Regions from separate parts of the Moritella sp. Urea-trap-13 genome, predicted to be linked through region 2. Evidence: predicted binding sites of a transcription regulator. Region 2 holds the regulator's gene; the other holds the start of a gene.
The links. The regulator LexA, encoded in region 2, represses DNA repair genes until DNA is damaged. The targets are predictions, from matches to a motif close to TACTGTATNNNNATACAGTA.
Positions count from the first base shown of each region.

Region 1: a site for LexA is predicted at 6,115-6,134, ahead of dinB (DNA polymerase IV). Genes of this name have one in related genera too.

Region 1 is NZ_PJCA01000030.1:7,050-14,361, forward strand. It holds gene cysQ (3'(2'),5'-bisphosphate nucleotidase CysQ) at 1-41, opposite strand, end outside; gene cysC (adenylyl-sulfate kinase) at 101-736, opposite strand; gene CXF93_RS07495 (SLC13 family permease) at 744-2,474, opposite strand; gene cysN (sulfate adenylyltransferase subunit CysN) at 2,484-3,905, opposite strand; gene cysD (sulfate adenylyltransferase subunit CysD) at 3,921-4,829, opposite strand; gene dinB (DNA polymerase IV) at 5,005-6,057, opposite strand; gene ompW (outer membrane protein OmpW) at 6,307-6,957, opposite strand; gene CXF93_RS07520 (TDT family transporter) at 7,169-7,312, opposite strand, start outside.
Region 2 is NZ_PJCA01000028.1:15,733-23,044, reverse strand. It holds gene ubiA (4-hydroxybenzoate octaprenyltransferase) at 1-466, shown strand, start outside; gene plsB (glycerol-3-phosphate 1-O-acyltransferase PlsB) at 621-3,053, opposite strand; gene lexA (transcriptional repressor LexA) at 3,251-3,874, shown strand; gene CXF93_RS06105 (lipid asymmetry maintenance protein MlaB) at 4,126-4,413, shown strand; gene CXF93_RS06100 (response regulator) at 4,423-4,785, shown strand; gene CXF93_RS06095 (chemotaxis protein CheA) at 4,788-6,833, shown strand; gene CXF93_RS06090 (chemotaxis protein CheW) at 6,851-7,312, shown strand, end outside.

The DNA.
Region 1 (7,312 bases), on a different contig from region 2:
TCATTAATCTTACTGACTAAATGATCGATTGATATATCCATGTGTTCGCTACTACTCCCTTGCTCACAAACTATGCCTTAATATGGCACTTACAAAACGGTTACTTTATATGACCTTGCTGAGCAAGATACATCATGATCTGTTGAACTGACATAGACACAGGATTATTACCGTTATCTAAATATAATTCAGGTTTTTCTGGTGCTTCATAAACAGAATCAATACCGGTAAAATTCTTGATTTCACCTGCGCGGGCTTTTTTATAAAGCCCCTTCGGATCGCGCAGCTCACAAGTCGCAAGATCGGCATCCACATGTATTTCAATAAATTCACTGTCACCGAGTAATGAACGCACTAATTCGCGTTCTTGGCGATGTGGAGAAATAAATGCTGTTAATACAATAACACCCGCATCAACCATTAACTTTGCCACTTCTCCCACTCTGCGAATATTTTCTTTACGGTCGTCATCGCTAAAGCCCAGATCACCACATAAACCAAAGCGTACATTATCGCCATCTAATAAATAAGTGTGGTAGCCCGCTTTATGCAATTCATTTTCAAGCGCACCAGCGACTGTCGATTTACCCGAACCACTTAAACCAGTAAACCAGAGTACGCAAGGTTGCTGCTGTTTGTTCGCTGATCTTGCTGCTTTATCAACACTGTGTTGATGCCATACGATATTGTCAGTGGCTGCTATTTCAGCCTCTTTGTCCTTGATAATTGTAGTCATTACACTCTCACAGATAAAATGGGAATACATATGGGATCATTACTAATACCACAGTGGAATAGACAATCGATGTCGGTATACCGAGCTTAAGGTAGTCTGATAATGCATAATTGCCGGCACTATAAACCATTAAATTTGTTTGATAACCATAAGGCGAGATAAAGCTCGCACTGGCACCGAAGATAACCGCCATAATAAAAGGTAATTCACTCACGCCATAACTTTGCGCTAAACTAAACGCGATTGGAAATGCCAGCGCTGCGGCCGCGTTATTGGTGATTAATTCACTTAATAATAATGTGGCGAAATAAGTGGCAATAAAAGCAGCCAATACACCCCAACCATTAAAAGCCTCTAATAAAGAATTGGCTAACACGTCAGATACGCCTGTCGTCTGCAGCATATTAGATAGCGCCAGCGCACTGCCAACCACAACCCATAAATCAATAGGTAAGCGTCGACGGATCTCTTGTAATGACAATGTGCCACTCATACACAATAACAACACGAATATGACCAGACCTTTCAATAATGGTAAAGTACCAGTAAGCGCTAACGCAATCGTCGTTACAAAACCAGCTAAAACGCCAATGCTTCGATGATCGCTTAAGCGGGTTGCCGCATCTAAGCCACTGACGACAACAAAATCACGATTCAGATCTTTATTGTTTTTAAATTCAGCTCCTGGCGCCAACAATAATGTATCACCGGCACGTAAACGTACATTACCCAATCCACCACGTAACGGGCTGTGACCACGGCGAATGGCCACCACCACAGAATCAAAATGCGCTCTAAATTTACTTTCTTTGAGGGTTAAGCCGTTTAATTTTGAGGAATGACTGACTATCACTTCCACCAGATGTTGGCCATTAAGCTCGCCTTGGCCAAATAATTTTAGCCCCTTAATATCTTGCAGCACACCAACGGAGTCAACGTCACCACAAAACAATAGTTGATCGTTCGCTTGCAATATTTCTTCTGGGCAGACAGGACAAATAACCTCATCATTTCGCAGTATTTCAGCAAGGTATAACTGTTTTAACGCACGTAAGTTATTTTCAGCAATGGTTCTACCGACCAGCGCTGAATTCGGTTTTACATGCGCTTCTAAAAAATAAACTAATTCTTCGCTGTCATCTTGGCTGTGGTCAGGTAATCGATGGCTCATGGTAATAAGCACAACCATACCAGCAAGAAAACCGGCTAAACCAATAATAGAAAATTCAAAAAAACCTAATGGAGGAAGCCCCGCATCAACCACAAAACTATTCACAATAAGATTGGTCGATGTACCAATCAAGGTCAAAGTACCGCCAAAGATAGCAGCATAAGAAAGTGGGATAAGTAGTTTAGTAGGTGCATGGGTATTATTACGCTTCACCGCGCCAATAAGAGATGCAACGACAGCGGTATTGTTGGTAAAAGAAGATAATAGTGCGGTAGAAAAGCCTAACTTAGCCACCACAACAGTAAAATGACCAGTGGATAATTGTCGTCCAATCCAACTGATTAAACGGGTTTTTTCAATGGTAATCGAAATCAATAATAATAAAATTAATGTGATCAGAGAAGGATTGGTAAACCCAGCCATCACTTGTGGCATCTCAATAGAGCCTGACAAGTAAGCTAAAATAACCATCGCACCAAATAAACTCGAAGGTCGAAATTTACCGGAAATAAGTAAACCTATAAAGATCACCAGTGCGCCTAAAATGCTTCCCTGTATCACATTCATAACAATATCCTACAGCTTGCTAATATCGATAGCTTGCCATTTTGGGAAGTGTTTGCGCACTAACGCATTCAACTCAACTTCAAACCCACTAAACTCATGTGAGTGAGTGCTTCCTTTGGTATCTAGGACTTGCTCAATCATGCCCGCACCAACAGTTACATTGGTTAAACGATCAATCACAATAAAGCTACCCGTGTCAGCAACGTCTTGATAGTTGTCAGCTGGAACGGCTTCAGTTAATGTTAACTCACATAGACCGATTTCATTCAATGCCAGTTCTGTGGCCGCCGATTCTTCCAGCGTATTCACATCAACCTTATTGCGGATCGCTGTAAATTGTCCCGTGGTCTGCTTACTCGCTAATTTGATATCGTATTGACGACCAATTTCAAGTGCTTGATCTGACATCCATACCACATTGGCCACAAGTGAATCAGAGATAATTGGTTGCTGTGCAGCCGAAACCAAAATATCACCACGGCTCACATCAATTTCATCAGTAAGGGTTAACGTAATTGCTTGGTCTTGATGTGCTGACGCAAGTTCACCATCAAAAGTAACAATCGATTTAACCGTACTTGATTTACCTGATGGTAATACCACAACTTCATCACCGACACTGATTTGGCCTGCAGCGATAGTACCAGCAAAACCACGAAAATCGAGATTAGGACGATTGACGTATTGCACTGGTAATCGGAACGGTTTATCAAGTGTCTCATCTGATGTATCAACCGCTTCTAAACACTCTAATAATGTACGACCATTAAACCAAGGCGTGAGTGTCGAACGATCAACAACGTTATCACCGAGTAATGCCGACAATGGCGTAAATTCGATAGTGATATCATTTAATTTTTCAGTGAAACCTAAGTATTCTTCTTTGATCTCTTCAAAACGTTGCTCAGAGAAATCAACAAGATCCATCTTATTAATAGCGACAACAAAATGTTTAATACCCAGTAGTGAGGCGATATAAGAATGACGTTTGGTTTGAGTTAACACCCCTTTACGTGCATCAATCAAGATCACTGCGAGATCACACGTTGAAGCACCAGTCGCCATATTACGCGTATACTCTTCATGTCCTGGCGTATCGGCAATAATAAATTTACGTGTTGCGGTCGAGAAATAACGATATGCCACATCAATGGTAATACCTTGCTCACGTTCGGCAGCAAGACCATCAACTAATAACGCTAAATCAATCGCTTCGCCAGTTGTGCCTGACTTTTGGCTATCAACATGTAGCGCCGCTAATTGATCTTCATAGATCTGGTGTGAGTCATGTAATAAACGACCAATAAGGCTACTTTTACCATCATCAACACTACCGCACGTTAAAAAACGCAATAGGCTTTTGTGTTGTTGCTGCTGTAAGTAGGTTTCGATATCTGTTTGTGCTAATTCATTTGCTATTTGACTGTTCATCTACCCTGCTCCTACCTAGAAATAACCTTGACGTTTCTTCTGCTCCATCGAAGCTGAAGAATCGTGGTCAATCATACGTCCTTGTCGTTCACTGCTTGTAGCCAGTAACATTTCTTCAATAATCTCAGGCAATGTTAAAGCTTCAGATTCCACAGCACCTGTTAATGGGTAACAACCGAGCGTTCTAAAACGTACCATTTTCTCTTCGATTTTCTCACCCGCTTGTAACTTCATGCGATCATCATCAACCATGATCAACGCGCCATCTCGTTCGACAACAGGGCGTTTGGCAGCAAGATAAAGTGGTACAATTTCAATTTGTTCTTGATAAATATATTGCCAAATATCCAGTTCAGTCCAGTTTGACAATGGGAATACACGAATGCTTTCACCTTTATTCACTTGACCGTTGTAAGTACGCCATAATTCAGGACGTTGGTTTTTCGGATCCCAGCGGTGATGTTTATCGCGGAATGAATACACACGTTCTTTAGCACGTGATTTTTCTTCATCACGTCGTGCGCCACCAAATGCCGCATCAAAACCGTATTTGTCCAGCGCCTGTTTCAGACCTTGGGTTTTCATAATATCGGTATGCTTTGAGCTGCCATGATCAAATGGGCTACAACCCATCGCCAACCCTTCAGGGTTTTGGTGTACTAACAGGTCAAAACCGTATTTTTCAACAGTCTTGTCACGAAACTCGATCATTTCGCGAAACTTCCAGTTAGTATCAACATGCAATAATGGAAATGGGATCTTACCTGGGTAAAAAGCCTTGCGTGCTAGGTGTAACATTACAGATGAGTCTTTACCGATTGAATACATCATTACCGGATTATCAAACTCTGCAGCAACTTCCCTGATTATGTGGATACTTTCAGCTTCCAGCTGTTTAAGGTGGGTCAACCTCTGTTGATTCATCTTCTACTCCATCAGACCAAATTGGATAATTTCATATCGTTTGGATCAATATAGCCTCTTTACTTATAACCGCCAAAGAACATAAACTGATTCTTAATAACTTTTAGGAATATAGGAGGATGACGGAATGATTATAGAAAGCTAAAAGGAATTATTGAGTGGAACAAATTCATTGCTAGAACAGTAGGTTATATTGTTCACTGTCATTGTCACCAGCAAGGCCGACATATAAACCAATTAAACGAATACTACGTTCTTCTTGTTTTGTCAGTGCTTGTGCATATAAATCAGTAAACAGATGCTCGTCGAGCGTGGTGATGCTTTGTTCGGCACTGGTGAGGGTAAAATCATTGAACTTCAACTTCACACCTTGCTTGGTGATGCGCATATCTGGTGATGCTTTTTGCAGCCGTTGTAACAGAGTTTGGTATAACTGCGGAAATAAAGTCATGCATTGTGCTAGCGTGACAATATCTTCAGGTAAGGTGATTTCAACCCCTACCGATTTACGATTTCGTTCATTACAAACTGGTCGATTATCAATGCCCTGACAGCGTTCTAACAAGCTATGGCCGAGCTTACCAAAGCTCTCAATAATATCTTCAGCGGGAAATTTAAGTACATCCGCACAAGTATACAGACCAACGCGATTGAGTTTTTGCCAAGTCACTTTACCCACCCCAGGGATCTTATTCAAGGATAAGTCAGCAACGAAGGATTTCACCTGTGATGGGGTGATAACGAACTGTCCATTAGGTTTATTAATATCGGATGCTACTTTAGCTAAAAACTTAACAGGAGCAACACCCGCTGACGCAGTAAGTGCTAACTCAGACTCAATGACTTTACGAATATCTTCGGCAATTAACGTCGCACTACCAGAGAATAACTTACAGTCGGTAACGTCTAAATAAGCTTCATCTAACGATAGCGGTTCGATCAAATCGGTATAACGAGAAAATATTTCATGGATCTGAGCTGAGACTTCTTTATACACCTGCATACGTGACGGTACTAATGTTAAGTCAGGACAGAGTTGCAACGCTTTATAAGAAGACATAGCAGAGCGCACCCCATATTGACGGGCTATATAGTTACACGTTGCTATCACCCCGCGACGGTCACTCATGCCACCAATCGCAATAGGAATATCTTTGTACGCTGGATTATCGCGTACTTCGACGTTAGCAAAGTACGCGTCCATGTCGATATGGATAATTTTTTTCATAGCTTAACGAATCATAACCAACTAAGTTGTACAACATAAATAATACAGCACAAAAAGCACTGTATAAAAGGCCAGTTAATTATAAATAAAATTAATGCTAAGAACAAATAATTAAATGAAAAATAGCGGAAATAAAAGATAACACAGGAAGGATTAAACAGGGATATTGGGAGAATAAAAAGCAATCACAAACAAAACAAGGTGCCAATGCACCTTGTATATTTAGCTAATAGAAACTGTAAAAGCTAATTAAAATACATAACCTAGGCTAACCATGTATACCAATGGATCAAGGTCTGTTTTAACCTTCTGCTCAACACCATCTGCTTTAAAAGTCACATCTGTGCTGATATCTGCATACATAACTGATGCGTTAACTAACCATTTATCGTTGATTTTATAATCCATACCAACTTGCGCCGCTAAACCTACAGAGTTGCTCATATCTAAATCCGTCAACTTAGCTGCAGTGCCTGTATCATTAAACTCAGTGTCAAAAAATATAGTAAAGTTAACACCCGCTCCCACATAAGGACGGAATTTAGAACTTGCATCACCAAAATAGTATTGTGCTAATAGCGTTGGCGGTAAGTGTTTAACTTCAGCAATTACGCCTGTAGCGCCAAGTCCTACTTCATGAGTAAATGGCGTTGCTGCTACCAATTCAATACCAATATTATCAGTTGCCATATAAGTAAAGTTAAGACCTAACTGAGTATTGTCATTAACTTGGAATTCACCTAATGTCTCTAATACCTCACCACTTGACTCATTTGGTACAACCATCATGGCACCTGCACGAACAATGAAATCACCTTGTTGGTGAGCAAATGCTGGGGCTGCAAGCGTTGCTGATAATAAAGAGGCGGTGATTAATCCTGATAATATTTTCTTGTTCATGTAGAGCTCCATCAATGTGGTATGTTTTCATTTCAAATACAGTTTGATTACAGTTGATGTTCTTTTGCATCATTTAGTAACAAACAATTAACTTGGGTGTACTTTGCCATATACAGAAAACACTACATTGATATAGATCAACCACTTTGTAGTTACTCACTAGTGAGTACCAATTAAATGGAACTATTCTTTTAACATTGAAAATTAAGGATTAATTGTTATCTTTGTCGCGACCTTTAGAAACCTGCACTGCAGGCGAGTTAATTGCGGGTTTCAAAATGTGTCCACCTTTAAAACCTTTTACGGTACCGATTGCAGCAATAACCCAAGCACAAATAAGCGCAGAAAATAATAT
Region 2 (7,312 bases):
TATGAAGCGCTATACTCATTTTCCTCAAGTGGTATTAGGCATGGCATTTGGTTGGGCTATTCCGATGGGGTTTGCAGCGCAATTAGATACCGTACCGAGTTATGTATGGTTATTATTTTTGGCTAATATCTTATGGACAGTCGTTTTTGATACCTTATATGCCATGGTTGACCGCGATGATGATTTAAAAATTGGCATTAAGTCTACGGCCATTTTGTTTGCCGAAAAAGATAAACTGATCGTGGGATTATTACAGCTATCGTGCTTGTTATGTCTAGGGGTACTAGGTTGGTTATTGGTATTACCAAGCGTGTATTTTATTGGTCTAACGATTGTTGCGGGGTTATTTGTTTATCAACAGACCTTGATTGTTAATCGTGATAGAGAATCTTGCTTTAAGGCTTTTTTGAATAATAATTATGTTGGTATGGTTATCTTTGTAAGCCTGGTGTTAAGTTATTTATAAGTAAAGAGTTAAGCTATTTATAAGTGTTTTATCGCCGAATTAGGGCTGTACTACAATAATAAAAAGGAGCCTCGGCTCCTTTTTATTATCTTCAATATCGAATGCCGAGAAGTAAACTGCTTATATTAATCAGCCGACCTCTGGCACACTAATACTAGTCGTTAGATTGTTGACTCAGCATCACATCGGATATCGTTTGTTTTACTTCTAGTGTGGTTAAGCTTCTGACTGTATTAGCTAACTGACCAATTTTGTCAGCTTTAGCGGTACCAGCATCGGATAGGTAATGTAGTTCTTGCAGCTTATCAATAAAGATAGTCAGTACTTTTTTATCAAAGAACTCTGGCGCACTAACCCCGTTTAGTGATGATAGGCGCTCTGCAATTAGCTGACTACGATCTTCAAGATTAGCCCTTTCAATTACTTGGTCATGCTCTAATACGGTCAGTACAATTGCGTAGCGTTGCAATGTTTCTTGAATGCTTGCAGCAAGTAACTTCAATGACATGAGACGTTCATTCACTGGGGTTACCACATCATCGTGATTGTTAATTAGACCTTGTTGTTGCATTTCTGCTAACGTCTCGGTAATACAATCACTTAATTCATCTTCTGAGTATTTCAAGAATAGTTCAGCCTGAATTAACGGGTAAAGTTGGCGCACTTTAGCGTTAATGTCTGCGACACTCGTTGTTGGATTTTCTGTCACGATTGCTGCAATTAAAGACGGTAATGCAAACAGGTGTAAAATATTATTACGGTAGAAAGTTAATAACACGGCTTGTTCGTATGACATAGATAGCATTTGTCCTAAGCTATCTTCACGTACGGTGAATTTTTTCAGTGCGATGGCCTGATCCAGAATTTCTTCTGCGCTGTTTTCAGGCAAGGTACTGAATTCACTGTATGGGTTATTACGCAGTAATTTTAAGTAACTATCAATTTGCTGGACCAAAATTTCTCGGCTTAATGCCTTGTGTGGCGCCGCGTGTAGAATCAATGCACAAATCGTTAATGAGTTAACTGCTGCCGCACTGTTGATGTTTACCATCACTTGGTTGGCAAGGTCTTGGGTGGTTTGCTGTAACCATTGCGGCTGTTCTTCAACTGGCATATTCATGTCATCACGCCAGTTTTCAACGTGTTTATTTAAATACTGATTAAGGTTAATCGGCTCACCAAAATTCACAAATGCTTGACCGTAATTTCTTAGCTTTTTAGCGATACCAAATACTTGGAATACACTTTCTTTTTTCTTATTGGCACCAGACAATTCTTTTACATAGGTGCTTACTTCCATCACATGATCGTAACCTAGGTATACAGGCACTAGCGTAATTGGTCGATTTTGCTCTCTTAACATCGCTTGTAACGTCATGTTAAGCATGCCCGTCTTTGGTGGTAATAAACGACCTGTACGGCTACGCCCACCCTCAGTAAAGAACTCAACCGAATAACCTTTAGAGAATAATAAGCTTAAGTATTCTCTAAAGATGGTTGCGTAAAGCTTGTTACCTTTAAATGTACGACGTAAGAAGAACGCGCCACCACGACGGAACATCGGTCCTGCAGGGAAGAAATTAAGATTAATACCTGCGGCAATGTGTGGCGGGATCAAACCTTCATTGTAAATAACATAAGAAATAAGCAAGTAATCCATATGGCTGCGATGGCAAGGCATGAAGACAATTTCATGGCCATCGGCAGCGAGTTTACGCACTTGCTCGGCGTTATTAACTTTGATGCCGCTGTAGATTTTATTCCACAACCAGCCCAGAAAATTACTACTGTTTTTTACTAATTTATAAGAAAAATCACTGACGATTTCATCGATATAATCGTTGGCGCGTTTTTCAGCTTTTTTAGCTGAAATATTATGTTCCGCAATCTCAACTTGGATGGCTTTTTTGACTTCTGGATTACGTAATAGTTGCTCAAACAGTTGGTAGCGATTCGGTAGTTTAGGACCAGATGCGGCCAATTTTTGGCGACTGAAATGGATCTTGGCAACACGAATTAATTTTTGGGCTAATTTCTCGTCGCTACCGTGCTGGTCGGCCATGAAACGCAACGATACCGGTTTATTAAAACGCACTAAGTTGTCTTTGCGATTCAGCCCGACAATTAATGTTTTACGTAAACGACTTGGCGAAATACTGTTGGCTAGTGATAGTAGTGGTACTTGACCTTCTTTACCTGGTGCTCGGCCCCAAAATAGAGCTACGGGCATCAATTGAATATCAAGGGCTTTATCGTCTTTATGTAAACGTAATAGCTGTTGAAATTTTTCAAAGAATACATCGGTATCTCTGGCTTTGCCAAACAGTGGCGCAGGGTTATCTAAGCAAACATAGCTGGGAATGATGACCCCGTTCACTTTTATTGGTGTGAGCGGATCTGGTAAGCCTAGTTCTTTACAGGCGCGTTGTAATGCGACGAGATCCGTCATTGATTTAGTTTTTAATGCGTAAACAATGGGACGCGTTAAATCTAACTTTAGCGCATCAACCGGATTATCTGGTACGTACTGAGATTTAACTAAGCCATTAACGAAACTTCGACTTAACATTGATGGTGTTTGTTGCATAGGTGTTGTCATTCTGTTGTTTAAAATGCGAGAGTGCTTACTCCAATAATATCAGATGCGTGCCTATAAATCTGTGTTTAAGCGCCTGCAAGCGATTAATTCATTATTATTCTGATATCCCTACCGCTTATATTGCAAACTTGATATTACTGTATATAATTACAAGAAACTGTATATAAAACCAGTTAGGGTACATGATGAAAGCATTGACACAAAGACAAGCAGAAGTACTTGAATTAGTTAAGCAACATATTAAAAATACCGGTATGCCACCAACCCGAGCTGAAATTGCGAAGGAACTTGGTTTTCGTTCTCCGAATGCGGCTGAAGAACATTTAAAAGCATTGGCACGAAAAGGTCATATTGAAATTTTAGCGGGCACGTCACGTGGTATTCGCCTGTTGGTTAATGCCGAAGAAGCCAGTAATGAGAGTGGTTTACCCTTAATCGGCCAAGTTGCCGCTGGTGAGCCTATTTTAGCGCAAGAGCATATTGAAGCGCACTACAATGTCGATCCATCGATGTTCACCCCTAATGCAGATTTTTTATTGCGGGTTCGTGGTGAGAGTATGCGTAATATCGGTATTATGGATGGCGATTTATTAGCTGTACATAAAACCAAAAACATTAGTAAAGGCCAAGTTGTTGTTGCTCGTGTCGATGATGAAGTAACGGTAAAACGCTTTGAGCAGCAAGGCAGTGAAATATTATTGCATCCTGAAAATGATGAAATGAGCACAATACGTGTTGATTTAAATTTCCAAAGCTTTGATATTGAAGGTGTAGCCGTAGGTATTATTCGTAATACCGATTGGATGTAATTACACTCTATTTATGCTATTGCGTTGAGGGTAGATAGTTAATGATCCCATTATTGACTATCTATCTTTTTATTCATATATCCTCACTATTTGTCTGTAACCTATAGAAAAGCATTTCAAATCCTGTTCTCAGGTCACAGTTCTCCCTATCGCCTGCTTATTTATAAAATCTTTTCCTATACTCAACATGAGTTATAAAAGAATGAACGAATTTATTTTCTGATACGTTTGCGTAAATACAGGATTAGTTTATGGAACAAAGCCCTATCACCATGGAATTAGGTGAAAAGATCGATATATCCGCGATCACCACACTTAAGGAAACACTTGATTCGTTATCTATCAATACCGAACCTCAACGTTTCGATGCGCGTCATGTGACTCATATTGACAGTGCTTCTTGCCAGCTTTTTTATGCTTATGCTCAACATCTAGCGATACATAATACAACACTCGTGTTTCTATCTCCGTCGGATAAGTTTATGGCGGTGGTGAAAGCGTTAGGGTTTGAAACGGACTTTAATTACGCATCAATGTGAGGCGCTCTAATGAAACGAATATTAGCTGTAGATGATTCGGTATCCATTCGTGAAATGGTACTGTTTACTTTAAAACAGGCAGGTTATGAGGTTGATTCAGCCGTCGATGGTGTTGATGGTTTAGAAAAAGCAAAAACTGGACACTTTGACCTTATTATTTCAGATATTAATATGCCACGTATGGATGGTATTAGCTTAATTAGTCGATTACGTAATGAAAGTGCTTATAAATTTACGCCAATTCTAATGTTAACGACTGAGTCCGGCACCGATAAGAAAATGGCAGGAAAATCTGCTGGTGCAACAGGCTGGATAGTAAAACCTTTTAATCCAGAAAAACTCATTGCTACCGTACAAAAAGTATTGAGGTAAGCATGGATATCGATCTTAAACAATTCCAACAAGTGTTTATTGAAGAGTGTCTCGAAGGCTTGGAGGTGATGGAAGCTGAGCTGCTAAAGTTAAATCCTGGCTCGGTAGATAGCGAAGTCATTAATACCATTTTTCGCGTAGCGCATTCCATTAAGGGCGGCGCTGGTACATTCGGGTTTAGTCAATTAACCGAATTTACGCACGTTGCTGAAACCTTACTTGATGATTTACGTGCAGAAAAAATTCCTCTTATCGATGACCATATTAATCTTTTTTTACAAACCGTGGATTGTTTAAGTGCGTGGATCCAATTATTAGCTGACGATTCGGAATCAATCCCTGAGGCGGCGGAAAGCCTCAAACTGCAATATAACCAATTCTTGCAACTCGATGTTAATCAGGACGCGTTATCGACATGTGATAGCACGCCCGTCCAACCTAATTCGTTAGTGATTAATGAACACGATGATAGTGATTGGTTAATTAATTTTACGCCTGGTCAAGATATTTTAAAGCAAGGTAACGAGCCGCGTTTAATCTTTGCTGAATTAGCAGAGATGGGTGAGCTTAAGGTGACGCCTAAACTTGAAAATATACCTTTATGGCAAAATTTATTACCTGAAGATCTCTATGTGAGTTGGGAGCTTGAATTAATCAGCTCGGTGAGTGACGCGCAAATAAAAGAAGCATTTGAGTGGGTGGAAGATGATTCAACAATTATCATCACCCACCCTAGTACGCTACCTCAACTAGCAGAAAGTGAGGCCGCTGATGAAACCTTGTCTGAATCGATAGTCTCTCCAGTGGTAACGAAAAAAATAGCCAGTACGAAATCGGCAGAAACAAATTCAATTCGGGTATCAATCGATAAAGTTGATGCGTTAATCAATATGGTTGGCGAACTGGTGATCACGCAAGCGATGCTAGGTGAACTAGGGCAAAATTTTTCTGCAGAGAAATTGCCGGCATTAAAAAAAGGCCTTACTCAGCTATCTCAACATACCCGAGAAATGCAAGACAGCGTCATGAAAATTAGAATGTTGCCGATTCAATTCGCCTTTAATCGTATTCCAAGAATGGTCAGGGATTTAAGTGAACAGCTAGGTAAAAATGTATTACTGAGGATGCACGGAGAAGAAACTGAACTGGATAAAATCATGCTCGAAAAGCTCTCTGATCCGATTGTGCATCTTGTCCGTAACGCTTTAGATCATGGTATTGAAACGATTGAAGAACGAAAGCTAGCGGGGAAAAGTGATGTTGCTTACCTTGATATTAACGCATTTCATCAAGGTGGTGAGATTATTGTTGAAATTCGCGATGATGGTCGAGGCTTAAACCGATCCAAAATTCATGCAAAGGCGATTGAAAAAGGTATTGTCAATAAAGACTTACATTACAGTGATAATCAGATCGATGAACTTATTTTCGCGCCTGGTTTTTCAACTGTCGAAACGGTGAGTGATATCTCTGGCCGCGGTGTTGGTATGGACGTCGTCAAGCGCAATATTGAATCACTTGGTGGTGGTATTAAAATTGAATCGACGACGGGCGCAGGCAGTTGTTTCTCGATCCGTTTACCTTTGACCCTGTCTATTATGGATGGCCAATTAGTCAAAATTGGCAGTAAAACTTATATCTTACCGATTATGTCAATTATTGAATCGTTGCAGTTAAAAGATGGCATGGTCACTAAGTTGGCTGATGATACCGAGGTATTTAAACTGCGAGATGAGTTCATCCCTATCATTCGTCTTTACCAAGTATTGAATCATGAAACGAGTCTCAAACGTATTGCCGATGGATTATTAGTGGTTGTTGAAAGTGGCAATAATAAATATGGCTTATTAGTGGATGATCTAGCGGCGCAACAGCAGGTAGTGATAAAAAATTTAGAAGAAAATTTTATGAAGGTAAGTTGTGTCTCCGGCGCTACCATTTTAGGTAATGGCACGGTGGCGTTAATTTTAGATATTGCTGATATTGTCAAGCGTGTGACAACTGAACGCTATCAACATCAAGGTCAGCGTGCACATGTTGCCGCTTAACATAGGACTGAATATATATGGATAATAATACGCTGACCGAGATAGATGAACAATCCACCCAGTTTTTGACATTTATAATGGCAGAAGAAGAATATGGTGTGGAAATATTAGATGTACAAGAGATCCGTGGTTGGGAAAGTTGTACCGAGATCCCCAATATGCCTGCTTATGTGAAAGGCGTTATTAATTTACGCGGAACTATAGTGCCGATAGTCGATTTAAGGCAGAAATTTGGTTTAGAAAACATTGAATATAGTGCCATCACGGTGGTGATTGTCGTCAAAGTTTTAGTCGAAGATAAATCAAAAGTGATGGGGTTAGTTGTTGATGCGGTTTCAGATGTGCACACTATTGCCCACAGTGATATTAATTTACCGCCACAATTAGGCCCTGATAATGGTCCTAGTGTCATCCGCGGACTGGTATCAATCAAAGATAAAATGGTGGTGTTATTAAGCTCAAGTTTATTGTTAGATTTA